2 regions of the Cupriavidus sp. KK10 genome follow, and region 1 is predicted to be linked to the other one. Evidence: predicted binding sites of a transcription regulator. Region 1 holds the regulator's gene; the other holds the start of a gene.

The links. Region 1 encodes sigma-54, which starts transcription at its own class of promoters, with help from an activator protein. Its sites were predicted from a motif close to TGGCANGNAANCTGCTTT; they were not measured.
Region 2: a site for sigma-54 is predicted at 10,214-10,231, ahead of KB879_RS31230 (arsenate reductase (azurin) small subunit). Genes of this name have one in related genera too.

What each region holds. Positions count from the first base shown of each region.
Region 1 is NZ_CP073677.1:438,999-451,220, reverse strand. Features, by position in the region: gene KB879_RS02335 (ribbon-helix-helix domain-containing protein) at 1-179, shown strand, start outside; gene KB879_RS02330 (monovalent cation:proton antiporter-2 (CPA2) family protein) at 198-2,177, opposite strand; gene KB879_RS02325 (SIS domain-containing protein) at 2,319-3,302, shown strand; gene lptC (LPS export ABC transporter periplasmic protein LptC) at 3,346-3,975, shown strand; gene lptA (lipopolysaccharide transport periplasmic protein LptA) at 4,044-4,694, shown strand; gene lptB (LPS export ABC transporter ATP-binding protein) at 4,752-5,552, shown strand; gene KB879_RS02305 (RNA polymerase factor sigma-54) at 5,688-7,169, shown strand; gene hpf (ribosome hibernation-promoting factor, HPF/YfiA family) at 7,218-7,568, shown strand; gene ptsN (PTS IIA-like nitrogen regulatory protein PtsN) at 8,024-8,479, shown strand; gene hprK (HPr(Ser) kinase/phosphatase) at 8,560-9,531, shown strand; gene KB879_RS02285 (PsiF family protein) at 9,694-10,086, shown strand; gene rapZ (RNase adapter RapZ) at 10,204-11,088, shown strand; gene KB879_RS02275 (LON peptidase substrate-binding domain-containing protein) at 11,180-11,839, shown strand; gene mutY (A/G-specific adenine glycosylase) at 11,863-12,222, opposite strand, start outside.
Region 2 is NZ_CP073678.1:14,439-26,660, reverse strand. Features, by position in the region: gene KB879_RS31280 (IS5 family transposase) at 1-940, shown strand, start outside; gene KB879_RS31275 (IS5 family transposase) at 1,151-2,125, shown strand; gene KB879_RS39575 (hypothetical protein) at 3,267-3,620, opposite strand; partial or broken gene KB879_RS31265 (ExbD/TolR family protein) at 4,079-4,201, shown strand; gene KB879_RS31260 (helix-turn-helix transcriptional regulator) at 4,465-4,788, shown strand; gene KB879_RS31255 (ArsI/CadI family heavy metal resistance metalloenzyme) at 4,801-5,283, shown strand; gene KB879_RS31250 (arsenate reductase ArsC) at 5,291-5,788, shown strand; gene KB879_RS31245 (arsenate reductase ArsC) at 5,800-6,294, shown strand; gene KB879_RS31240 (MIP/aquaporin family protein) at 6,300-7,010, shown strand; gene KB879_RS31235 (arsenate reductase (azurin) large subunit) at 7,052-9,538, opposite strand; gene KB879_RS31230 (arsenate reductase (azurin) small subunit) at 9,553-10,068, opposite strand; gene KB879_RS31225 (helix-turn-helix transcriptional regulator) at 10,368-10,703, shown strand; gene arsC (arsenate reductase (glutaredoxin)) at 10,753-11,178, shown strand; gene arsH (arsenical resistance protein ArsH) at 11,175-11,939, shown strand; partial or broken gene KB879_RS31210 (MFS transporter) at 11,965-12,222, shown strand, end outside.

The DNA of each region.
Region 1 (12,222 bases):
GCAGCGAGGCGGTGGCGGGCAATTTCTCGTCCTTCCTGCGTGTGTGCTGCCTGCGCTACCTGATGCTGCAAGGCGAGGGCCGCATCCCGGCCGATACCAGCGTGCCGATCCGCTCGCTGGACGCACGCGCCGTGCTCGACAACCTGCCGGAATCCTGGGTCGAGGCGCGTCCGCACTGACGCATCCGGCGGCCCCGCTCAGCCGTTCAGGATGCGCGTCTCTGCCGCTTCCAGCGCCTCGGGCGGGCCGCGCAGCACTACGATGTCGCCCGGTTCCAGCACTGTCTCGGGCTCCGGGTCGAAGGCGCGGATGCCGCGCCGGCGCACCGCGGTCACTTCCACGCCGATGCGCTCCAGCCCCAGCACGCCAAGGCGCCGCCCCACCGCCGTGGATTGCGGCCCGAGCGACACGGAGTGCAGCCGCACCGAATCGCGCTCGACCATGTCCTCATCATCGTCGCGGCCGTGGAAATAGCCGCGCAGCAGGCTGTAGCGCGCGTCGCGCGCCTGCTGCACGCCGCGCACCACCCGGCGCATCGGCACGCCCAGCAGCACCAGCGCGTGCGAGGCCAGCATCAGGCTGCCCTCGATGATCTCGGGCACCACTTCGGTGGCGCCGGCCTTCTGCAGCGTGTCGAGCTCTGAATCGTCCACCGTGCGCACGATCACCGGCAGCGCCGGCGCCAGCTCCTGCACGTGGTGCAGCACCTTAAGCGCCGATGGAGTGTTGGCATAGGTGACGATCAGGGCGGCGGCGCGGTGGATGCCGGCGGCGATCAGCGCCTCGCGCCGGCCGGCGTCGCCGTAGACCACGGTATCGCCGGCCGCGGCGGCCTCGCGCACGCGGTCGGGGTCCAGGTCCAGCGCCACGTAGTTGATGCCCTCGCGCTCCAGCATGTGCGCCAGGTTCTGCCCGCTGCGGCCGAAGCCGCAGATGATGGCGTGTTTCTCGGTCTGCAGGCTCTGCGCGGCGATGCGGGTCATGTTCAGCGACTGCATCAGCCATTCGTTGGCGGTAAAGCGCAGCACGATGGCGTCGCTGTACTGGATCAGGAATGGCGCGGCCAGCATCGACAGCAGCATCGACGCCAGGATCACCTGGATCAGCACCGGGTCGACCAGGTTCAGGCCGTCGATCTGGTTCAGCAGCACGAAACCGAATTCGCCGGCCTGCGCGAGCCCCAGCCCGGTGCGGATGGCCACCCCCTGGCGCGAGCCGAAGACCCGCGCCAGCAGCGCGATCAGCACCAGCTTGAACAGCACCGGCACCACCAGCAGCGCCAGCACCAGCCATACGTGATCCAGCACTACGCGGATATTGAGCAGCATGCCGATGGTGACGAAGAACAGCCCCAGCAGCACGTCGCGGAACGGCTTGATGTCCTCTTCCACCTGGTGGCGGTAGGGCGTCTCGGAGATCAGCATGCCCGCCATGAAGGCGCCCAGCGCCATCGACAGGCCCAGCCGCTCGGTCAGCGCCGCCATGCCCAGCGTCACCAGCAGCAGGTTCAGCATGAACAGTTCCTGCGAACGGCGCGCCGCCACCACGTGGAACCAGCGGCTCATCAGGCGCTGGCCGAGGAAGAAGATGGCGCCCAGGGCCACCACGATCTTGACCGTGGCCAGGCCCAGCGCCACCATCAGGTCGCCCGGATCGCGCGACAGCGCCGGGATCACGATCAGCAGCGGCACCACCGCCAGATCCTGGAACAGCAGGATGCTGATGATATTGCGGCCGTGCTCGCTTTCCAGCTCCATGCGCTCGGACAGCATCTTGGAGACGATCGCGGTGGAAGACATCGCCAGCGCCCCGCCCAGCGCCACCGACGCCTGCCAGGACAGCGGGAACAGCCAGTTGAAAGCCCAGCTGGCCGGCACCACCGCCAGCATCGACAGCACCACCTGCGAGCCGCCCAGGCCGAACACCAGCCGCTTCATCGAGCGCAGCTTGGTCAGGTTGAACTCCAGCCCGATCGAGAACATCAGGAAGACCACGCCGAATTCGGCCAGGTACTTGGTCTGCGCGGTGTCGCTGGCCAGCCCCAGCGCATGCGGGCCGATCAGGATGCCAACGGCCAGGTAGCCCAGCATCGGCGGCAGCTGCAGCATGCGGAATGCGACCACGCCGAAGACGGCGGCGGCCAGCAGCACCAGGGTCAGTTCCAGCGGAGAATGCATCAGGCGGTCTGGGTGACCGGCCAGGCGCGCGTCCGACCCGGCACGGGCACCCTGCCGGCAAAATACGGCGAGCACGGCAAGCACGACGTGCGCCATGGGTCGGGCCAGGCGCCATCGCATTCGTTGGTATACTTCGTCGCCATGATAGCCAATTTCGATGCGGATCGAGCACTCAGACTCGCCCGCGACACTCTCCAGACCGAAGCCGATGCGGTTTCCGCACTTTCCGGACGCCTGAACGGCGACTTTGCCCGTGCCGTGCTGCTGATCCTGCAATGCACCGGGCGCGTGGTCGTCTCGGGCATTGGCAAGTCCGGCCATATCGGACGCAAGGTCGCGGCCACGCTGGCCTCTACCGGCACGCCGGCGTTCTTTGTGCACCCGGCCGAAGCCAGCCACGGCGACCTGGGCATGGTCACGCGCGACGACGTGCTGATCGCCTTCTCCAATTCTGGCGAGACCGGCGAGCTGCTGTCGATCATCCCGATCGTCAAGCGCATCGGCGCGCGGCTGATCTCGGTCACCGGCAACCCCGACTCCAACCTGGCCAAGCTGGCCGACGTCCACCTGGACGCGGCGGTCGAGAAAGAAGCCTGCCCGCTGAACCTGGCGCCGACGGCCAGCACCACCGCGGCGCTGGCGCTCGGCGATGCACTGGCAGTGGCGGTGCTGGACGCGCGCGGCTTTGGCGAGGAAGACTTCGCCCGCTCGCACCCCGGCGGCGCGCTCGGGCGCAAGCTTCTGACCCATGTGCGCGACGTGATGCGCACCGGCAACGCCGTGCCCGAGGTGCGTGAGAACACGCCGCTGGCCCAGGCGCTGATGGAAATCACCCGCAAGGGCATGGCCATGACCGCCGTGGTGGATCCGGACGGACACGCCATCGGCGTCTTCACCGACGGCGACCTGCGCCGCCTGCTGGAAACCCCGCGCGACTGGAAGACCGTGCCCATCGGCGAGGTCATGCACCGCAACCCGCACGTGGTCAACGAGAACCAGCTCGCCGTCGAGGCGGTGCAGGTGATGGAAGCCAACCGCATCAACCAGCTGCTGGTGGTGGACGACGACGGCCGCCTGACCGGCGCGCTGCATATCCACGACCTGACCCGCGCCAAGGTCATCTGAGCGGGCGCGGGCCCGGCACAACCGGCACAACGCCAAGGACACCATGCAGGCACTCCTCGCCTCCCTCAGCGGCATCGTCATGCGGCTGCTGCCGCTGCTGCTGATGGCCTTCGTGGCGGGCAGCACGTTCTGGCTGGTCCAGATCAACTCCCCCAAGGAAGACCTGGCCGCGCAAAGCACCAAGAAGCATGAGCCTGATTACTTCATGGACCGCTTCTCGGCCACCGAGCTGGCGCCGGACGGCAGCACCAAGATCCGCTTCACCGGCGAGCGCATGGTCCATTTCGAGGACGACCAGACCTACGAAGTGACCCGGCCCGCCATGCGCGCGTACGAGCCGGACCGCCCGCCGGTCACCGCCCGCGCCGATATGGGCCGCATGAACGCCGAGGGCTCGGTGATCGACCTGTACGGCAACGGCTTCGTCATGCGCCAGCAGGGCGTGGACGTGTCCAAGGACCCGCAGCTGACCGCCGCATCCAGTTATTTCCAGCTGCTGATCAATGACGACATCGTCAAGACCGACAAGCCAGTCAAGCTGACGCGCGGCCCGTCGGTGATGACCGCCAACGGCCTGATCTTCAACAACGTCACGCGCGAAGTACAATTGCTCGGCAATGTACGCGGCACCATCATCACCGGGCCGTCCCCAGGCCGCGCGCCGGGGTCCTGAGCCCCGGCCCGGGGGCCGCACCAACCCGCACCAACATACCCAGACGCCCTCAAGCAACCCCTGCCAACATGACTGCTTCCCTGACGACATCGTCCCGTCGACGCACCGCCCCGGCTCTGCTCGCCCTGGCCATGGCCTTCGGCCTGCTGGCCCAGCCCGCCCTGGCCGAGCGAGCGGACCGCGACAAGCCGATGGTGCTGGAGGCGGACAACGCCAGCTACGACGACGTCAAGCAGATCTATACGCTGACCGGCAACGTGGTGCTAACCAAGGGCACCATGATCCTGAAGTCCGACGCCGCCGAACTGCGCACCGACCCCGAGGGCTACCAGTTCGCGGTAGCCACCGCCAAGCCGGGCAAGCAGGCCTACATCCGCCAGAAGCGCGAAGGCGTCGACGAATACATCGACGGCTGGGGCGACCGCATCGAGTACGACGGCAAGCAGGAGTACTCCAAGCTGATCGGCAATGCCCGCATGGCGCGCCTGCAGGGCGCCAAGCAGGTCGATGAGATCCGCGGCGCGGTGCTGACCTATGACAGCCGCAAGGAGTTCTACACGGCCGCCGGCGGCGGCAGTGGCGACGCCGCGGCCGCCAATCCGTCCGGTCGCGTGCGCGCGGTGTTGTCGCCGCGCCAGGACCAGAAGGCCGGCGCCACGGGCAATGGCGGCTCGCCGCTGGACCTGAAGACGGCGCCCGCGCCTGCCAACAAACCCTGACGCCTGGCGCCGGCTTGCCTGCCCGCGCCAGAAACGCCTGAACGCCAGACCGTGCCAATGACCGATACCGCAACCATCGCCGACAAGCCTTCCGTCGAAGCCTCCACCGTCCTTCCCGGCGGCAGCACGCTGGTCGTGCGCCACCTGAAGAAGCGCTATGGCTCGCGCACGGTGGTCAAGGACGTCTCGCTCGACGTGAAGAGCGGCGAGGTGGTCGGCCTGCTCGGGCCTAACGGCGCGGGCAAGACCACCTCGTTCTACATGATCGTGGGCCTGGTGGCGCTGGACGAAGGCGATATCGTGCTCGACGGCGACCACATCAGCGGCCTGCCGATCCACGAGCGCGCGCGCATGGGGCTGTCGTACCTGCCGCAGGAAGCCTCGGTGTTCCGCAAGCTCAACGTCGAAGAGAACATCCGCGCGGTGCTGGAGCTTCAGGTGAGCAACGGCAAGCCGCTGCCCAAGACCGAGATCGAGCGCCGCCTGGATTCGCTGCTCGACGACCTGCAGATCGCGCACCTGCGCAACAACCCGGCGCTGTCGCTATCGGGCGGCGAGCGCCGCCGTGTCGAAATCGCGCGCGCGCTGGCGTCGTCGCCGCGCTTCATCCTGCTGGACGAACCCTTCGCCGGCGTGGACCCGATCGCCGTGGGCGAGATCCAACGCATCGTCAGTTTCCTCAAGGCACGCAATATCGGCGTGCTGATCACCGACCACAACGTGCGCGAGACGCTCGGCATCTGCGACCACGCCTACATCATCAGCGAAGGCACGGTGCTGGCCGCGGGCCAGCCCGAGGAAATCATCGCCAATGACGCAGTGCGGCGCGTCTACCTGGGCGAGAACTTCCGCATGTGACTTAACGGCCTGCCCGCGAGCGGCAGGCCTCTTCGCGGGCGCGCGTGGGCCCTCCCACAGCCAGCGGCGATCGGACCGCATAAGCGATAGCAATTTCCGTTCCAACAACGGAAAGATGCGCATAGAATAGCTCGCATGAAACCGTCGCTACAGCTCCGTCTTTCCCAGCATCTGGCCCTGACCCCGCAACTGCAGCAGTCGATCCGGCTGCTGCAGCTCTCCACGCTGGAACTGCAGCAAGAGGTCGAACAGGCGCTGACGGAAAACCCGCTGCTCGAGCGCGAGAACGACTGGATCGAAAGCCCGCTGCGCGTGGCGGCCGACGGCTCGGTCAACCTGCAGAGCGCACCGGCGCCCGCCCCGGCTGAGCCCCAGGGCAATGGCGAGGCTCGCGCCGACGGCGCGGGTGACGACGACAGCTATGGCGACAGCGGCAACGGCGACGACTACGGCAGCGGCGACTGGAGCCTGGACGACTTTGCCCGCCGCCCCCAGGGCGACGAGGATGAAAAAACGCCGATGCAGCTGCGCGAGGCCGAGCCCACGCTGCGCGAGTACCTGATGGAGCAGCTCACGCCGCTGAAGATCTCGGCGCGCGACAAAGGCCTGGCCATCTTCCTGATCGAATCGCTCGACGACGATGGCTACCTGAGCGCATCGCTTGAGGAGATCTGCACGGAGTTGCCGGAAGAACTCGAGTTCGAGATCGACGAAGTCCACGCCATCCTCACGCTGCTGCAGAGTTTCGACCCGCCCGGCGTGGGTGCGCGCAACGCCGCCGAGTGCCTGGCCCTGCAGTTGCGACGCCTGACGCACCCGCAACGCGAACTGGCGCTGAACATCGTTAGCAATCACCTGGAGTTGCTCGCAGTACGCGACTACACGCGGCTGAAGAAGGCGCTGCAGGTAGATGAAGTGGCACTGAAGTCCGCACACGAACTGATCCGCTCGCTGGCGCCCTACCCCGGCCATGCGTACAGCCGCCCGGAAGCGGACTTTGTGGTGCCGGACGTGTTCGTGCGCAAGGGTGGCGGCGGCTGGATCGCGCAGCTCAATCCGGATGTGATGCCGAGGCTGCGCATCAACGATATGTATGCCCAAATCCTGCGTGGCGCGAAGGGTGAGTCCGGCACGGCCGGACTGCAGCAAAAGCTGCAAGAGGCGCGCTGGCTGATCAAGAACATCCAGCAAAGGTTCGACACAATCCTGCGTGTCTCGCAGGCCATTGTCGAGCGTCAAAAGAACTTTTTCAGTCACGGCGAAATCGCCATGCGCCCCTTGGTTTTGCGGGAGATTGCCGATACACTGGGTTTACACGAGTCAACCATCTCCCGGGTGACGACCAATAAATTCATGGCAACGCCGATGGGTACTTTCGAACTGAAGTACTTCTTCGGCAGCCACGTGTCCACCGAAACCGGTGGCGCGGCTTCATCAACGGCCATCCGCGCCTTGATCAAGCAACTGATAGGAGCCGAAGACCCGAGGAATCCCCTTTCCGACAGTCGCATTGCCGAACTGCTGGGTGAGCAAGGCTTTGTTGTTGCGCGCCGCACTGTTGCCAAGTATCGCGAAGCCCTGAAGATCCCCGCAGTCAATCTCCGCAAGTCTTTGTAGCCGAGCCCACCGCCTGCCTGGTGAGGCTCTTTCAGAAGGAGAAGCGCTATGAACTTCAAGATCAGTGGACACCACCTGGACATCACGCCCCCTCTGCGTGAGTACGTGGAAACGAAGCTGGAGCGAATCGTCAGGCATTTCGATCAGGTCATTGGCGTTAGCGTGCTGCTCTCTGTCGACAACCACAAGGAAAAGGACCGGCGTCAGTACGCGGAAATTAATCTACATCTCAAGGGCAAGGACATCTTTGTCGAGGCGCATCACGAAGACCTATATGCAGCGATCGACGCACTCGTCGACAAGCTGGACCGTCAGGTGATCCGCTACAAGGATCGCGTGCAAGGCCACGACCGCGAAGCGGTCAAGTACCAGATGGCCGCAGCGCAAATGCAGCAATGACCGTGCCCGGCAGCCCCGCAGCGGGCTGCTGAATCAGGATTGAACAGGCAAGCCGCGCCACGAAGCGCGGCTTTTTTGCGCCCTTGCGTTCCGGGTTGCCGCCGGCATGCCGCGCCCGCACTGGCGGTGCGGCCCGGCTGTGGCGCCGGAGCCAACGCTTTTCACCCGAATGGGCAAGAGTGTTCGCAAGCGCAGCGCCAAGGTGTATGCTGCGCCATACAAAGAGAGGGAATCCTGGCCGCGCCCCGCATCGGTGCGCCGGCTCCCGGCCCGGAGGCACGATTGCATCACCATGTATCGTTCTGCACCGGCTTGCCCCGCTGCGCTGCACAATACGGGGGTAGTCGCTGCTCTATAATGGGCCGGACGCCTCCGGCCAGGCCAACGGCAGCCCGGAGCCAGCCCACTGCCCCGCGGAACGATCTGCCCGCTAACTGAAATCCTGCGCATCGCCCATGAATCGTTTGGCCAAATTGCTGCCACCCGGCAACATCACCCTGGACGTCAGCGTCACCAGCAAGAAGCGTGTGTTCGAGCAGGCCGGGCTCCTCTTCGAGAACAACCATGGTGTGGCGCGCGCCATCGTGACGGACAACCTGTTCGCGCGCGAGTCGCTGGGATCCACCGGCCTGGGCGCCGGCGTGGCGATCCCGCACGGCCGCATCAAGGGCCTGAAGCAGCCGCTGGCCGCCTTCATGCGCCTGGCCGAGCCGATTCCGTTCGAATCGCCGGATGGCAAGCCGGTATCGCTGCTGATCTTCCTGCTGGTGCCCGAACAGGCTACGCAGCAGCACCTGGAAATCCTGTCAGAAATCGCGCAACTGCTTTCCGACCGCGACATGCGCGAAGGACTGGCCACGCTGCCGACGCCCGATGCCGTCCATCAGTTGCTGATCGCATGGCATCCCTGATCCCCTGATCCCCCAGGCGGGCCGGCACCAGACCGGGCAGGCGCCAGGCGCTTCGCAAACCGCCCCACCAGTCATACCGCATGGAACTCACCGGCGTCACCTCCCAGTCCATCTTCGACGACAACGCAGCCGACATCAAACTCTCGTGGGTGGCCGGCCTGGAAGGCGCGGACCGCGCCTTCGACGTGGAGTTCGCCCGCGAAGCCACCTCCGCCGCCGACCTGGTGGGCCACCTGAACCTGATCCACCCCAACCGCATCCAGGTGCTCGGCAAGCCCGAAATCACTTATTACCAGCGGCTGGACGATGAGACCCGCAAGCGCCAAATGGGCGAGCTGATCCTGTTGGAGCCGCCCTTCCTGGTGATCGCCGACGGCATGGAGCCGCCGCCCGACCTGGAACTGCGCTGCACGCGCTCGTCCACGCCGCTGTTCACCACGCCGGTGTCGTCGGCCGCGGTGATCGACCACTTGCGCCTGTACCTGTCGCGCATCTCCGCGCCGCGCGTGACCATGCACGGGGTCTTCCTCGACATCCTGGGCATGGGCGTGCTGATCATGGGCGAATCGGGCCTGGGCAAGAGCGAACTGGGCCTGGAACTGATCTCGCGCGGCCACGGGCTGGTGGCCGACGATGCCGTGGACTTCGTGCGCCTGGGGCCGGATTTTATCGAAGGCCGCTGCCCGCCGCTGCTGCAGAACCTGCTTGAAGTGCGCGGCCTGGGCCTGCTCGACATCAAGACCATCTTCGGTGAGACCGCGGTGCGGCGGAAGATGAAGATCAAACTGGTGGTGCAGTTGGTGCGCCGCAACGACGGCGAGTTCGAGCGGCTGCCGCTCGATTCGCAATACCTGGACGTGCTGGGCCTGCCGATCCACATGGTCAAGATCCAGGTGGCGGCCGGGCGCAACCTGGCCGTGCTGGTCGAGGCCGCGGTGCGCAACACCATCCTGCGCCTGCGCGGCATCGATACGCTGCGCGACTTCATGGACCGGCAGCGCGCCGCGATGCAGGCCGATGCGGTTTCGCGCGGCCAGGGCCGCCTGCTCTGAGCCCCAGCGTTTTCATTTGCTTACAACGGCGTTGACGCAGAACGTCAACGTTCTTCAGGCATGCTCCGTTTTGTGCTGTAATGGGCATCGCGCCCGTTACGGAAGCTGCAACGCCGGCAATGGCGCGCGGCCATGAAGTTTTCCACACCCAGGAGAGCAAGCATGAAGAAACTGATCGCGATGTGCGCGCTGGTCACCCCGATGATCGCCGCCAGCGCTTTTGCACAGACCACGGCCACGCCGGCAACCCCCGCCACGCCAGCCAAGCCAGCGGCCACCGCACCGGCAACGCCGGCCATGCCTGCCACGCCCGCCACCCCGGCTACCCCGGACAAGCCCGCAGCCAACGCCCAGCAGGACAAGATGAAGGCCTGCAATACGCAAGCCGCCGGCAAGAAGGGCGACGAACGCAAGGCGTTCATGAAGGAATGCCTGTCCAAGGGCGCGTCCAAGACCCAGCAGGAGAAAATGGCTTCCTGCAGCAAGTCGGGCAAGGGCAAGAAGGGCGACGAATACAAGGCCTACATGAAGGAATGCCTGTCCAAGGCAGCCTGAGCCGCAGCCAGCGCTGCAAACTGACGGCAAAAGCATGGCGAACCGCGAGGTTCGCCATGCTTGCTTTGTGCGTGGTGTCATGACGCCTTCATCACGTGATGCTATGCTTCAGTTGCTATGCGCATCATCCTCATCACCGGCATATCCGGTTCCGGCAAGTCCGTCGCACTGAACGTGCTCGAAGACGCAGGCTACTACTGCGTGGACAACCTGCCGGCTCAGTTCATCCCGGAACTGACCCGCTACCTCGACAGCCAGGGCTATACGCACCTGGGCGTCGCCACTGACATCCGCAGCCGCGAGTCGCTCGACCAGCTGCCCGACACCGTGCGCGCGCTGGCCGCGGAGCACCAGGTCGAGGTGGTGTTCCTGACCGCCAGCACCGACGCACTGGTGCAGCGCTATTCCGAGACGCGCCGCCGCCACCCGCTGTCGGTGCGTACCGACGGCATGCCGGGCCCTGGCGTTGAACCGGCCTTCAACGACACCGCGCTGATGGAAGCGATCGAGATGGAGCGCGCGCTGCTGAGCCCGCTGGCCGAGGCCGCGCACCGCATCGACACCAGCAATGTGCGCACCAATACGCTGCGCAGCTGGATCAAGGAGCTGATCCGCGACGACAGCCAGCGGCTGACGCTGCTGTTCGAGTCGTTCGGCTTCAAGCATGGCGTGCCCAGCGATGCGGACATGGTGTTCGACGTGCGCTCGCTGCCCAACCCCTATTACGACCTGGCCTTGCGCCCGCTGACGGGGCGTGACACGCCGGTGATCGACTTCCTGCAGGCCCAGCCAATGGTGCTGGCAATGGCCGAGGATATCCGCGCCTATGTGGAAAAGTGGCTGCCAAGCTTCATTGCCGACAACCGCAGCTACCTGACCGTGGCGATCGGCTGCACCGGCGGGCAGCATCGCTCGGTCTATATTACGGAAAGGCTTGCCAACTACTTCCGGGCGCATGGTAATGTGCTGGTGAGACACCGAGAGCTCGCACCGGCGGGCTGACGCAGGCGGGACTGCCCACTGGGATCACTGGCATCTGCGCACCGCGTTGGCCGGCTGGCCCATTGCTGCGCGATACCCAAGCTGGCACTGCATGTCCTCGACCGACCTCTACCGTCCCACGGGATCAGAAGTTCCGCCACGGACGCTCGACAACCTGCCGCTGTTCCCGTTGCACACCGTGCTGTTTCCCGGTGGACGGCTGCCATTGCGCGTGTTCGAGGCGCGCTATGTCGACATGGTGCGCAACTGCTTGCGCGACAACACACCCTTTGGCGTTTGCCTGATCGAAAGCGGCGAGGAAGTGGCCCGGCCGGACCAGCCTACCGTGCCCGAGCTGGTCGGCTGCCTGGCGGAAATCGTCGACTGCAACATGGAGCAGCTGGGCGTGCTGCTGATCCGCGCGCGCGGCCGCGAGCGCTTCCATATCGTCAGCCATGACACCCGCGACGACGGCCTGCTGGTCGCCCGCGCCGAGGTGCTGCCCCCCGACATCATCGACTGCAAGCTGGAGCTGCTGGGCGAATGCCTGGATGCGCTGCGGCGCATTGTCACGCGGCTGCACGCCGAGCACCCTGACCGGCTGCCGTTCGACGAGCCCTACCTGTGGGACGACCCGAGCTGGGTCGCCAACCGGCTGTGTGAGTTGCTGCCGGTGCCGCTCAAGGCCAAGCAGATGCTGATGGCGCTGCCCGATGCCGGCATGCGCATCGAGATCGTGCACCGCTACATGCGCCAGAACCACATGCTCTAGGCGCGGATCCCCAACCCCAGACTTCAGAACAGCCCGCCGCGCGCCTGGTCCTCCAGCAGCCTGCGCACCGGCGCGGGCATCCCCACCGCATCGAGATCGTCAAGCGAGATCCAGCGCTGCGCGGCTTCCGCGGCGCTGTCCTGCGCCATCAGGCTTGCGCCGTCCGCACTCACATCGACCCGGATGGCACGGATCAGCAGGCGGAAGTGCGTGAACACATGGGTCAGCTCGCCGGTCAGCGCGGCGCGCGCGGGCTTGCCGAAGGCGCTGGCATAGTCGAGCGCCGCCGCCTCGGCGGCTTCCGCGTCGAAGGGCACGCTGTCGACCGGCATCTCAGGCAGGCTCCACAGCCCGCCCCAGATGCCGCTGCCGGGGCGCAGGCG
Region 2 (12,222 bases), on a different replicon from region 1:
AGGGGCTGGATTCGAGCAATACCGTAAGCCGACGCGACGTGAGGCATTTCTGGCGACGATGGAGACGATCGTGCCGTGGGCGGCGTTGTGCGCGGTGATCGAGCCGTACTATCCGAAGGCCGGCAACGGCCGGCCGCCCATTGGCCTGGAGCGGATGCTGCGCATCCACTTTTTGCAGCACTGGTTCAACCTGGCGGATCTGGCCTGCGAAGAGGCGCTGTATGACAGCGCCAGCCTGCGCCGCTTCGTTGGGATTGACCTGGGTCGTGAACCTGTGCCGGATGCCACCACGCTGCTGAAGTTTCGCCGCCTGTTGGAAAAGCACCAGCTTGCGGAGCGGCTATTCGCTGAGGTAGGCCGGATCCTGCAAGCCAGCGGCGTGAAACTGAAAACCGGCACCATTGTGGATGCCACGATCATCGGTGCCCCCAGTTCGACGAAGAACGAAAAGAAGGCGCGCGACCCCGAGATGCATCAGACCCGGAAAGGACAACAGTGGTTCTTTGGGATGAAGCTGCACATCGGCGTGGACAGCCAGAGTGGGTTGGCCCATTCGGCAGTCGTGACGCCGGCCAATGTCCACGACAAGCATGCGCTACCCCAGTTACTGCATGGGCAGGAACAGCGCGTCTATGGTGATAGTGCCTACGCCAGTCAGCAGGAGCTGATCGCATCGAAAGCTCCCCACGCCAAGGACTTCACCAATCAGCGTACCCGCAAGAACGGCCAGATTGACGAGGTGCAACGCGGGAAGAACCGAAACAAATCGAAGATCCGTGCCCGGGTCGAACATGTCTTTGCCGTGGTCAAGCGCCTGTGGGGTTTCACCAAAGTCCGCTACCGCGGCCTGAAAAAGAATGCCGGCCGGGCCTTCACGGCCCTGGCGCTGGCCAATCTTTACCTGAGCCGAGGACATCTGATGGGAGCAGTCCGCCCATAAAGGGCGAGTGCGGGGCGAGCGCCTCGCCAACACACCCCGTTGGGGGGCGCAGCAAGCCAAAATCTCGTCATCAGAGCCATTCTTCAAAGCGAATAGGCTCCGCGTCGAACCGCTCCACAAAAAATCAGCAGCTTATTCAGCGTAGCCTTAAGTCCTCCGCTTCATGAGGAAGAGCGTTATGTGAGGGATCAAGAGCGCAAAGAGAAGAACATGAAGCAGATGACGTTGGCAGCGGGTGCAGATCAAGGGGCTGGATTCGAGCAATACCGTAAGCCGACGCGACGTGAGGCATTTCTGGCGACGATGGAGACGATCGTGCCGTGGGCGGCGTTGTGCGCGGTGATCGAGCCGTACTATCCGAAGGCCGGCAACGGCCGGCCGCCCATTGGCCTGGAGCGGATGCTGCGCATCCACTTTTTGCAGCACTGGTTCAACCTGGCGGATCTGGCCTGCGAAGAGGCGCTGTATGACAGCGCCAGCCTGCGCCGCTTCGTTGGGATTGACCTGGGTCGTGAACCTGTGCCGGATGCCACCACGCTGCTGAAGTTTCGCCGCCTGTTGGAAAAGCACCAGCTTGCGGAGCGGCTATTCGCTGAGGTAGGCCGGATCCTGCAAGCCAGCGGCGTGAAACTGAAAACCGGCACCATTGTGGATGCCACGATCATCGGTGCCCCCAGTTCGACGAAGAACGAAAAGAAGGCGCGCGACCCCGAGATGCATCAGACCCGGAAAGGACAACAGTGGTTCTTTGGGATGAAGCTGCACATCGGCGTGGACAGCCAGAGTGGGTTGGCCCATTCGGCAGTCGTGACGCCGGCCAATGTCCACGACAAGCATGCGCTACCCCAGTTACTGCATGGGCAGGAACAGCGCGTCTATGGTGATAGTGCCTACGCCAGTCAGCAGGAGCTGATCGCATCGAAAGCTCCCCACGCCAAGGACTTCACCAATCAGCGTACCCGCAAGAACGGCCAGATTGACGAGGTGCAACGCGGGAAGAACCGAAACAAATCGAAGATCCGTGCCCGGGTCGAACATGTCTTTGCCGTGGTCAAGCGCCTGTGGGGTTTCACCAAAGTCCGCTACCGCGGCCTGAAAAAGAATGCCGGCCGGGCCTTCACGGCCCTGGCGCTGGCCAATCTTTACCTGAGCCGAGGACATCTGATGGGAGCAGTCCGCCCATAAAGGGCGAGTGCGGGGCGAGCGCCTCGCCAACACACCCCGTTGGGGGGCGCAGCAAGCCAAAATCTCGTCATCAGAGCCATTTTTCAAAGCGAATAGGCTCCGCGTCGAACCGCTCCACAAAAAATCAGCAGCTTATTCAGCGTAGCCTTAAATCTTCCAGAGGCGTGCTGTGGCACTTCGGGCAGTCATAGCGCCACCTACCGGCCTCGGTATCAATCACAAGAAATCCACGGTAACGGCCAGCGGCCAACTCCTCCACCGCGGTCACGATGGTCACGCAACCACGCTCATATGTTGCCATGGTGATGCTCTGTAGAGTTCAACTGAACAGAGTGTAGCAAGATGATATCCGCTAGCAACACTGGAGATTGGCCATCATCAAAAGGGCGCATGTATGGGTCTTCTTGATTTTGAACATTTAGCGCCGTTCGCCCCTCGGCGCCCGATTTCGCTCGTGGTGCGGATTCCGAAGACCCATTCGCGCGTCACGCGGCTAACCGCAGCACAAGAGGCCACCGCAAGCGCGGCTCCCCACGATGACGTCGAGCGGGAAATGCAACCCGCAGATCCTCCGTGCTATGCCAGGCATGGGGCCATGCGTGGGTTCGACCGTCCTACATTTCATCGATCCCGATTTGTACCCGATCTACGATGTCCGCACGGTAGAGCCAAGGAACCGCTAGCCCCTCACGTTGATGCGTTCAAGCAGTATTTGACCGACCGTACGCTACGACCACGGCCAACTACATGGGCAGCACTGTGGACCAGCAAGGCAGTTCGCCAACGCAGAGCCCTGACCTGCGATGTTTGGGGATTCCTGACTCCCTGGTGGGCGACCGGATTGGCTCTCTCGGCCGTCTTGCGAACGAGGATGGCTCCTTGCCCTACTGCCGGCACGCGCCACCGGGGTCGCTTGCCTTTGCCGCATTTCCTGCTTGATGATGTCGACGGTGCGTGGCAGAGATGTCATGCGCTGAGGGTTGGTTTGAATAACAAGCATTGCATCGCCGCCGGCGGGCGAGGAGCCATCGGCTGCGCCCGCAGGAGAAAGTGCCAGTGCTGTTACCGCTGGAACGAACAGTAAGTAAGCGACGCGTCTTGTCATTTTTGACCTTGCTCGGCCTATTTCAATGCAATGATGTCAGGCGAGCAACAAGGGACCATGGTCATCGCAATGATCCCCATGGGGGTGATGCAGATGATTGCCAACCAAATAATCGACATGGTCGCCGTGCGGTACTGCCTCATGGCCGCAGCCAGGGCCGTGCTTATGGTTAGGGTCATGGCCGCCGCACTGATGATTGGGGGTACACCGATCGGGATTGGTGTCGCTTATTGCAAGCACGTGCTCATCGATGTGATCGCCGTGCAGGTTGTGGAGGTGCCCGTCATGCAGATAATCAACATGTCCCTCATGACGTACGGCGCGGTGTCCACAATTGGGCCCGTGCTGGTGAGGGTGATTGGTGGGGTGTGGCATAGGGCAGTCAGCCATGGCGCTAACTCCTTGAATGGATGTCCGAATTCGGAACCCGGTGGACGCGGTTGCACAGAGGACGGGGAAGGACCGGCAACTACTTATTGAATCCTAGAAGCTGGTATTACCGTATGCAAGCAAGAGCCCGTGGGCCTTGCCCCTTCATTGTGTTCGCAGATGGCCTGAATCCCAAATCCATGAGCGGGTGGCCGGCATACGCCATCGCTGGCCCCGACGCGCACGGTGGGTATCGCCAGATGCACACAAATGCCTGACGCGGATCAACGCCTGGGCATAGGCAACCAGCAGCCCCCAGCCCGCGGCCGCAGCAGCGGAGAAACCAGGCATTGTGGACACACTAAGCGCGTTGTTAGCTGGCAAAATTGCAACACGGATTACCCCCTCTGACCAGCTGCTCGCCGAGCAGCTGGTCGTCAAGAACTGTGCGTCGCTAGCTGACCAGGAAGGAAAGCATCATGGCATTCGGCAAGCTCGACGGAGACGATGACGACGTGATGAGCCAGATCAACATGACGCCACTGATCGACGTCATGCTGGTGCTGTTGATCATTTTCATCATCACGATTCCCGTCATCCATGCTGGCTGCCCGTCGGAGCGCTCCACGAAGCAGTCCTTGTAGCAAACTGCCAAGGACAGGCCCGACCACAGCTTGTTGCGGTCAAGATCAAGATATAGAAAGCTCGCCTAAGCACGGGAGACCTGCTTTCGGCCAAATCCAGTTTCCTCGTACTATTTGCGTGCCGCTGCAGTCCAAGTGACTGCGTCAGCTGGACATATAGGTTGACTATGCAACACACGGCATTACTTGCGTTTATTCTATTTTTCGACTAAATTGGAACTATGGAAGAACAAGACGTTGTCCGTTCTCTCGCCGCGCTGGCACACAACCTCCGTCTGCAAGTCTTTCGGATGCTGGTAGTTGCCGGTCCGGGAGGTTTGACCCCGGGGGTCATCGCCGAGCAGCTCGACGTGCCGGGCGCCACGCTGTCGTTCCACCTGAAGGAGCTGATGCACGCGCACCTGGTGACCACGCAGCGTGAGGGCCGGAATCTGATTTATCGGGCGGAGTTCCGCCAGATGAATGCGCTGCTGGGCTTCCTGACGGCCAACTGCTGTCAGGGCGAGCCCTGCCTTGAGGTCAGCGCGACCTCCTGCCAATGCTGACGGAAGATTCTGATGAAGCGATTTCACGTTCACCTCCACGTCGATGACCTGAGCAAGAGCATTGCGTTCTACTCCAGGCTGTTCGCCGCTGAGCCGACGCGCGTGGAGAGCGACTATGCCAAGTGGATGCTGGACGATCCGCGCATCAATTTCGCGATCTCGACACGCGGCGATCAGCCGGGCGTCGACCATCTCGGCTTCCAGGTGGACGATGCGGCCGAGCTGGCTGAGCTGAAGGCACGCGCCGAAGCGGCCGACATGGCCGTGCTCGACGAAGGCGCGACGACCTGCTGCTACGCGCGCAGCGACAAGCACTGGGTCACCGACCCGCAAGGGATTGCATGGGAGCACTTCCACTCGCTCGCCAACATCCCCGTGTTCAGCGAAAGCAAACCGGACGAGGCAACCGCTACGAACTCAGCCTGCTGCCCACCCCGCGCACCGCGTGGCAAGGCACTCGGCATTGCCGTGAACCCTGACACTTCTTGCTGCTAGGAGCACAATCGTGACGGAAAGAACCTACAACGTCCTGTTCGTCTGCACGGGCAACTCGGCGCGTTCGATTCTTGCCGAGGGCCTGCTAAACCATCTCGGACAAGGCCGCTTCAGGGGCTTCTCGGCTGGTAGCCACCCGACCGGGCGCGTAAACGCCCATGCACTGCACACGCTGAAGCAGTATGGGATCCCAACGGACGGCTTTCGCAGCAAGAGCTGGGATGAGTTCTCGCAGCATGGCGCGCCCGAGCTGGACTTCGTCTTCACCGTTTGCGACAAGGCCGCCGGCGAAGTTTGCCCGGTATGGCCAGGCCAACCGATGACCGCGCACTGGGGTGTCGCAGACCCAGTGGCGGTTGAAGGCACGGAAGAACGCAAGCAGCAAGCGATACGCGATACGGCGCTCACGCTGAAACGACGCATCGAACTGCTCCTGTCATTACCGATTTACAAGCTCGATAAAGTTGCCCTGCAAAAGGCAGTGCGCGAGATCGGGCAGAACTAGCCTGTTTTTTCATGACCACAAACGTACTGATCCTCTGCACTCACAACTCCGCGCGCAGCGTCCTCAGCGAGGGCACGCTTAATTACTGGGCTGACATGCTGGGCAAGGATGTGCGCGCCTACAGTGCCGGCAGTGCACCGAGCGGCCGCATCAATCCCTTTGCACTGGAGACCCTGGCAAACGTTGGCGTGGACACGTCGGGTCTTCGCAGCAAGAGCTGGGACGAGTTCGTCGCGAAAGGCGCACCGCAGATGCGCGTGGTCATCACCGTGTGCGACAGTGCCGCCGCAGAGGAATGCCCCTACTGGCCAGGCAGCCCCGTCAAGGTCCATTGGGGCTACCCCGATCCGTCAAACGCGCCGGGCGGAGATGAGGGTAAGCGTCAGGCCTTCGAGTTGACGCGGCAGGCCATCGGTTATCGCATGCTCCAGTTGCTGATGCTGCCGCTGGACAACATGAGTAATGCCGAGCTGCAGGAATGCCTCGACCGAATTTCGAAGAGCTAAGCATCATGATTGATTTGCAGCGCAGGCTTGCCGCAGAAGCACTGGGCACGGCATTGCTCCTGGCCGTCGTGATTGGCTCAGGGATCATGGGGGAGCGGCTCGCCGGCGGAAACGTCGCTGTCGCCCTCCTGGCCAACACTGCGGCCACGGTTGGTGGCCTGTACATCCTGATTGAGGTTTTTGGCCCCATCAGCGGTGCGCATTTCAATCCGGCCGTCAGCGCGGTCATGGTGGTACAGGGCGAGCTGCCTGGAACCGCCTTGATCCCATACATCGTCGCGCAGCTCGCCGGCGCGGTTCTGGGCGCGTGGCTGGCCCATGCCATGTTCGACATGACGCTCCTCCAGTTCTCCACCAAGGTGCGCACCGGCCCGGGACAATGGATCGCTGAAGCCGTCGCAACGGCCGGACTGCTACTTGTGATTCTGCGCGCCCCGAACGGTCGCGCCTCGGCGATGGTCGCGGCCTACATCGGCGCGGCATACTGGTTCACCGCATCCACGTCGTTCGCCAATCCGGCAGCAGCCTTCGGTCGCATGTTCAGCAACAGCTTCGCCGGGATTGCGCCGGGCAGCGTGCCGGGCTTCGTTCTCGCGCAGTGCGCGGGTGCGGCCATCGGGCTCATGGTGCACCGCATGCTGGAGCCGCGACAGATTCGCCGCGGCCACCCTAATGTCATTGAGTCTTCCGGCGAGCACCAGGCGGATCGGTCCTGAAGACGTTGCATCGGGGCCGGACACGTCCGGCCCTCTCGCGATCAGGTCGTCTCAAAACGACGCCTCTTGAAGCTCACGGTTTCCTTGAAGTCCGCCACGGTGCCGATCCGACGCAGATCCGCCCAGGTCCCCTTGTAGTACGGCACGACATTGCGGTCCGTCCACGGTGTGGTCACGTTGCCCATCACGCCGTTGTAGTGGCCAAACTGCATGAAGGTCTGATTCCGCTTGATGTCTGGCTCGAGGTACGCCAGCGCATAGGTCGAGCCATAGTCGTTGTAGACCTCGACCACATCACCGGAGCTGATGCCAAGAGTCCGTGCATCCTCGGGATTGATTTCGAGATAGGCCATTGGCACCCTGGCGCGAACGAAGTCGTTGTACTGGTCGTGGTACATCGTTTGCCAAACTTCGTTGACACGGCCATTATTGATCCAGAAATGGTACTTGGCCTTCAGGTCTGCCACCGGTTTCGGCAGGCCGGGCCAGGTGGCTGGCTTGAACTCTGCCTTGCCGTCGGCGGTATCGAACTTGCCATCCATGTAGAGCATCTCAGTGCCGATCAGCTTGCCATCGCGATACGCCTGAACCGGCAATTGAACGCCGTTGTTGCCCATGGCGCGCAGGCGCGCGAAGGTGACGAGGTTGCCCGTCTTGCCGCCCTGGCTATCGATCGGCACCGCGCCGGGCTGTCCCGCCTGACGGAATCCGTCGTTGAAGGCATCTTCCTCCGTTTTCCAGTCGAAGCCGCTGAAGCGCGCCACCATCTCTTGCTTGCCTTCCGCCTCGTACATGCGCTTGAGGGTATTGGCGATGCCCGCAGCGATCAGGCAATCCGGCCGCGCCGTGCCCGGCGGATCCATGAAGCGATCGGACAACCGCATCCGACGCTCGCCATTCATTGACGTGAGATTCATCTCGCCGGGATGGGCGGCAGGAAGCATCAGGTGCGCGCCGTCGGACAGCATGGTGGGGTACAGGTTGATGTTGGTGAGGAAAAGACCACCCTTGCTTTTCACGGCGTCATAGATCGCATCCGTCATCTGTTGCATCGATGCGCCACGTTGGCGGGCCATGGCTTCCCGGACGATGCCGGCACGGCGAAGAATGACTGCGCGATGTTCCTGGGCATTGAGCGTGGTCTGGAATGGATTCGCACCCCACGCCGTGTACATCAGGCCCTTGCCGTGAATGATCTCCTGATCGACATAGATCTTGGTGTTGCCCGGATATGGAGGCCTAGCGTAGCCCTCCTGGTGGCCGCCCATCCGTACGACACCGGTTCCGCGTCGGCCGACATTGTGCGTTGCGAGCACCAGATCCACGAGCGCGGACTGAATCAGGTAGTTGTCGTTGCCCCAGATGATGCCTTTCTCGTAGGCATGCATCGTATGAGGGCGATGACCCGACGCTTTCGGCTTGTATGCCCATTCCGCCGCGCGGCGCAGCTTGTCGGTGGGCACGCCGGTGATGCGGCTGCATTCATCCAGAGACAGCTTGTTGGCGCGCAGCGCGGCGTCGAACCCCTTGGTGTAGGTGGCGATGAACTCCTTGTCGTGCCACCCCTGGTCCACGACATAGGTGAGTAGTCCGTTGAATAGCGCGATATCGGTACCGGGCTCGATATCGAGGTGCAGCACGTTCTCTTTGCCGGCGGCCTGCTCCGCGATCGCGATCGTCGTCGTACGACGTGGGTCGACGAAGATGACCTTGGCAGCGGCCATGCTCTCGCCAGGGAAGCGCTGCTTGCGCTTGTCCATCGTCTGGCCCTGCAGATTCGGCAGCCAGTGGGCAAGGAAATAGTTGGTCTGTGTCTCGTAGGAGTTGCAGCCGACCGCCATGATCACGTCTGCCAGTTCCGCGTCCTCGTAGCTGTTATTCAGCTCGCCGATTCCCATCTCGCGGGTAGCATGGCATTCGGAGTTATACGCCGGGCGGTTATGGATGCGGACCAGCGGCGTTTTCAGGGCTGTGAACATCAGCTTGCCCGTGCCCCAGGTGTTCTCGAAGCCGCCGCCAGCACCACCGTGGTCGAAACAGTCAAATGCCAGTGCGGCGGGACCATCCCGATCGAGGATCTTCTTGGTCAGGCCGGCATAGAGGGCCAGGGCATCGTCCCAACTGGTGTCTACCCACTGGTCGGACACGTAGATGCGCGGGCTGCGCAGCCGTTCGCGAGCAACCCCATCGGGGTTGTACATCACCTTGGCCAGTTGACCGCCGCGCGTGGACGACAGGCCCTTGTTCACCGAGCACTGCTTGTCGGGCACGATCATGATGTTGTAGCGTCGACCATCTCGATCGGTGATCGTGTTCTGCATGTTCGGGGTCATCACCACGGAAAGGGGTGGAAGCTGCTTGCGGAAGTCCAGCCCGAGCGCGTTCTGGCCGGGAGCCCGGCCGCCTTCGCTGTTCTCCGGCCACTTGTAGACGTGATATCCGCACCCCACAATGCAGAAATGGCATGTCAGATTGGTGCGCTGCGCATTTGCCGGGGGCAGCGCCACCCGGTCCTTGTTGGTCGCCATGGAAGTGCCCCCTTCTACAGCAGGTTGGCTTGACGCCCGTAAATCAGTCCCTCGACGCCGATGGCTTTGACGCTCCCGTCGGCGGCGTACTCGAGCTGGACCATCGGCAGATTCTCGGTGGCTTGCCCGGAAACCATCTGCCCGGATTTCTCGGGATCGAAGATGCTGAAATGACAGGGACACCGGAACGTGTGCGCGGCCTTGTCGTAGGCCACGGGACAGCCCATATGCGTGCAGAGGGTGCTGTAGGCAACGATGTCGCGATCGGGGCCGACGCCACCAGGGACTGGCGTGCCCATCTTGATCACCGCGCACGGTGACGAGGCATCGGGGTAGGTAAAGCTGACCGGCGTGTTGGGCTGGAGCTGGCCAGCACGGGCGATTACCTTCGGCTTGAACGGCAGGGTTGTGCGGCCCACGTCCGCTGGTGGCGGGGCTGCAGTAGCCGGGCTCACTACTGCACCCGAAATGCCTACGCCGGCTGCGGAGCCACCGACGGCCTTCAGGAATCCTCTGCGCGAAATTGACATGTCGCCCCTCCTTCCGAAAGCGATCACGGACCAAGCTGAGTGGCCTGAGGTAGGTCGTGGTCGCAGGGCTATGGAGGGCGACTTGCCGGGCGGCCGCGCTTCCCAAGGGGGCACGCGACTGGATCTCGATATTTCTGGAATTGTCTAAGTAATTTCTAGGGCAATGACGGCCCCACTTCAAGTTGCAGAGCAAAATTTAGCGATGTGCTGCGGATTTTGCGCTGGCCAGCAGCCCTTTACTCACCGCGAGCCTGCTTGACTGGGTTGCATTGTTTCCATCATTCGACTATAGTCGAACGATGGAAACCAAAAACGCACTCGAAGCGCTGGCTGCGCTCGCTCATTCCATCCGTCTGTCGGTGTTCCGGCTGCTTGTGCAAGCGGGCCCGGAAGGCTTGCCTGCCGGCCGCATCGCCGAGCTGATGAAGATGCCTGCCTCGTCGTTGTCGTTTCATCTGAAGGAGCTTCATCGGGCCGGACTACTGTCCAGTCGGCAGGACGGACGCTCGGTTATCTATGCGGCGCGCTTCGAGACCATGAGCGGCTTGATCGGTTATCTCACGGAAAACTGCTGTGGCGGCAATCCCTGTTCGCCTGTGAGTCGCTCCGCCGTCGCCGCCAAAGCCAGTACATGAAGCGCCTTGATAAGTATCCAGGCGTGGCGAAAGCACATTAAGGACCTGTATGACTGTCACCATCTATCACAACCCCGACTGCGGCACGTCCCGCAACACGCTTGCGATGATTCGCAACGCAGGCATTGAGCCCATCGTGATCGAGTACCTGAGTACGCCGCCTTCGCGTACCGAGTTGCGGGACATGATCCGTCGCGCGGGTCTCACCGTACGCCAGGCGATTCGCGAGAAGGGCACACCCTACGCGGAACTGGGTCTCGCGGATCCGGCACTGACGGAAGAACAGTTGCTCGACGCGATAATGGCCCACCCGATCCTGATCAATCGTCCGTTCGTCATCACGGACATTGGCGTGCGGCTGTGCCGCCCCTCGGAAGTGGTGCTCGATATTCTGCCCTCGCCTCAGCAGGCCGCTTTCGCCAAGGAGGATGGCGAGGTTGTCATCGACGCGCAGGGCCGGAGGGTCAAGTCGTGACCGCAGCTCTGCCCAATGTCGTGCCGGCGGTGCTGGATACTCCTGACTTGCCCAAGCTCACGCCAGCTCGCGTAAGCACCCACCCGCCAAGAATCCTGCTGCTCTACGGCTCGTTGCGCGAGACGTCGTACAGCCGGCTGCTGGTGATGGAAGCCGAGCGAATCCTCAGGCATTTCGGGGCCGAAACACGCGTATTCGACTCGCATGGCTTGCCGATGGCCGACAGCGTGCCGGCGGACCACCCCAAGGTCGTCGATCTGCGCAAGCTGTCTGAATGGTCGGAAGGCCAGGTCTGGTGCAGCCCCGAGCGGCACGGCACGCTGACCGCCGTGTTCAAGAACCAGATCGACTGGCTTCCGCTTGAAATGGGCGGCATTCGCCCGACGCAGGGCCGCACCCTTGCGGTTATGCAGGTCTGCGGCGGTTCGCAATCGTTTAACGCCGTCAACTCACTGCGCGTGCTGGGTCGCTGGATGCGGATGGTCACAATTCCCAATCAGTCATCCGTCGCCAAGGCTTATCAGGAGTTCGACGCAACTGGCCGGATGAAGCCGTCTTCCTACTATGACCGTGTGGTCGACGTCATGGAGGAGCTCTACAAGTTCACGCTGCTGGTCCGCGATCGCAGCGACTACCTGACGGATCGCTACAGCGAGCGCAAGGAAGCTGCCGAGGCAAACGCCACCGCGCTTGCGGCGGCGGCCATGAGCCATGAACGCGATGCCCAGGTCGGCGACACCGACAGCGGCGAAGTCGAATAACAAACAACACGATGGCCATGGTGGTGTGATCGCCAGGCTGGGAATTGCCCAGACACTGGCATGGGGGTCGACATACTATCTGCCGGCGATGCTGGCCACGCCAATGGCACGCGATCTCGGTGTGTCCACGCCGACGATCTTTGCAACCTTCAGCGGCGCCCTCATTGTCTCGGCGCTGCTCGGGCCCTCCGCAGGCCGGATGATTGATCGCACGGGCGGCCGCTCCGTGCTGGCCGCCACGAGCCTCATCTTCGCGGTCGGCCTGGCGGGGCTGGGAATCTCC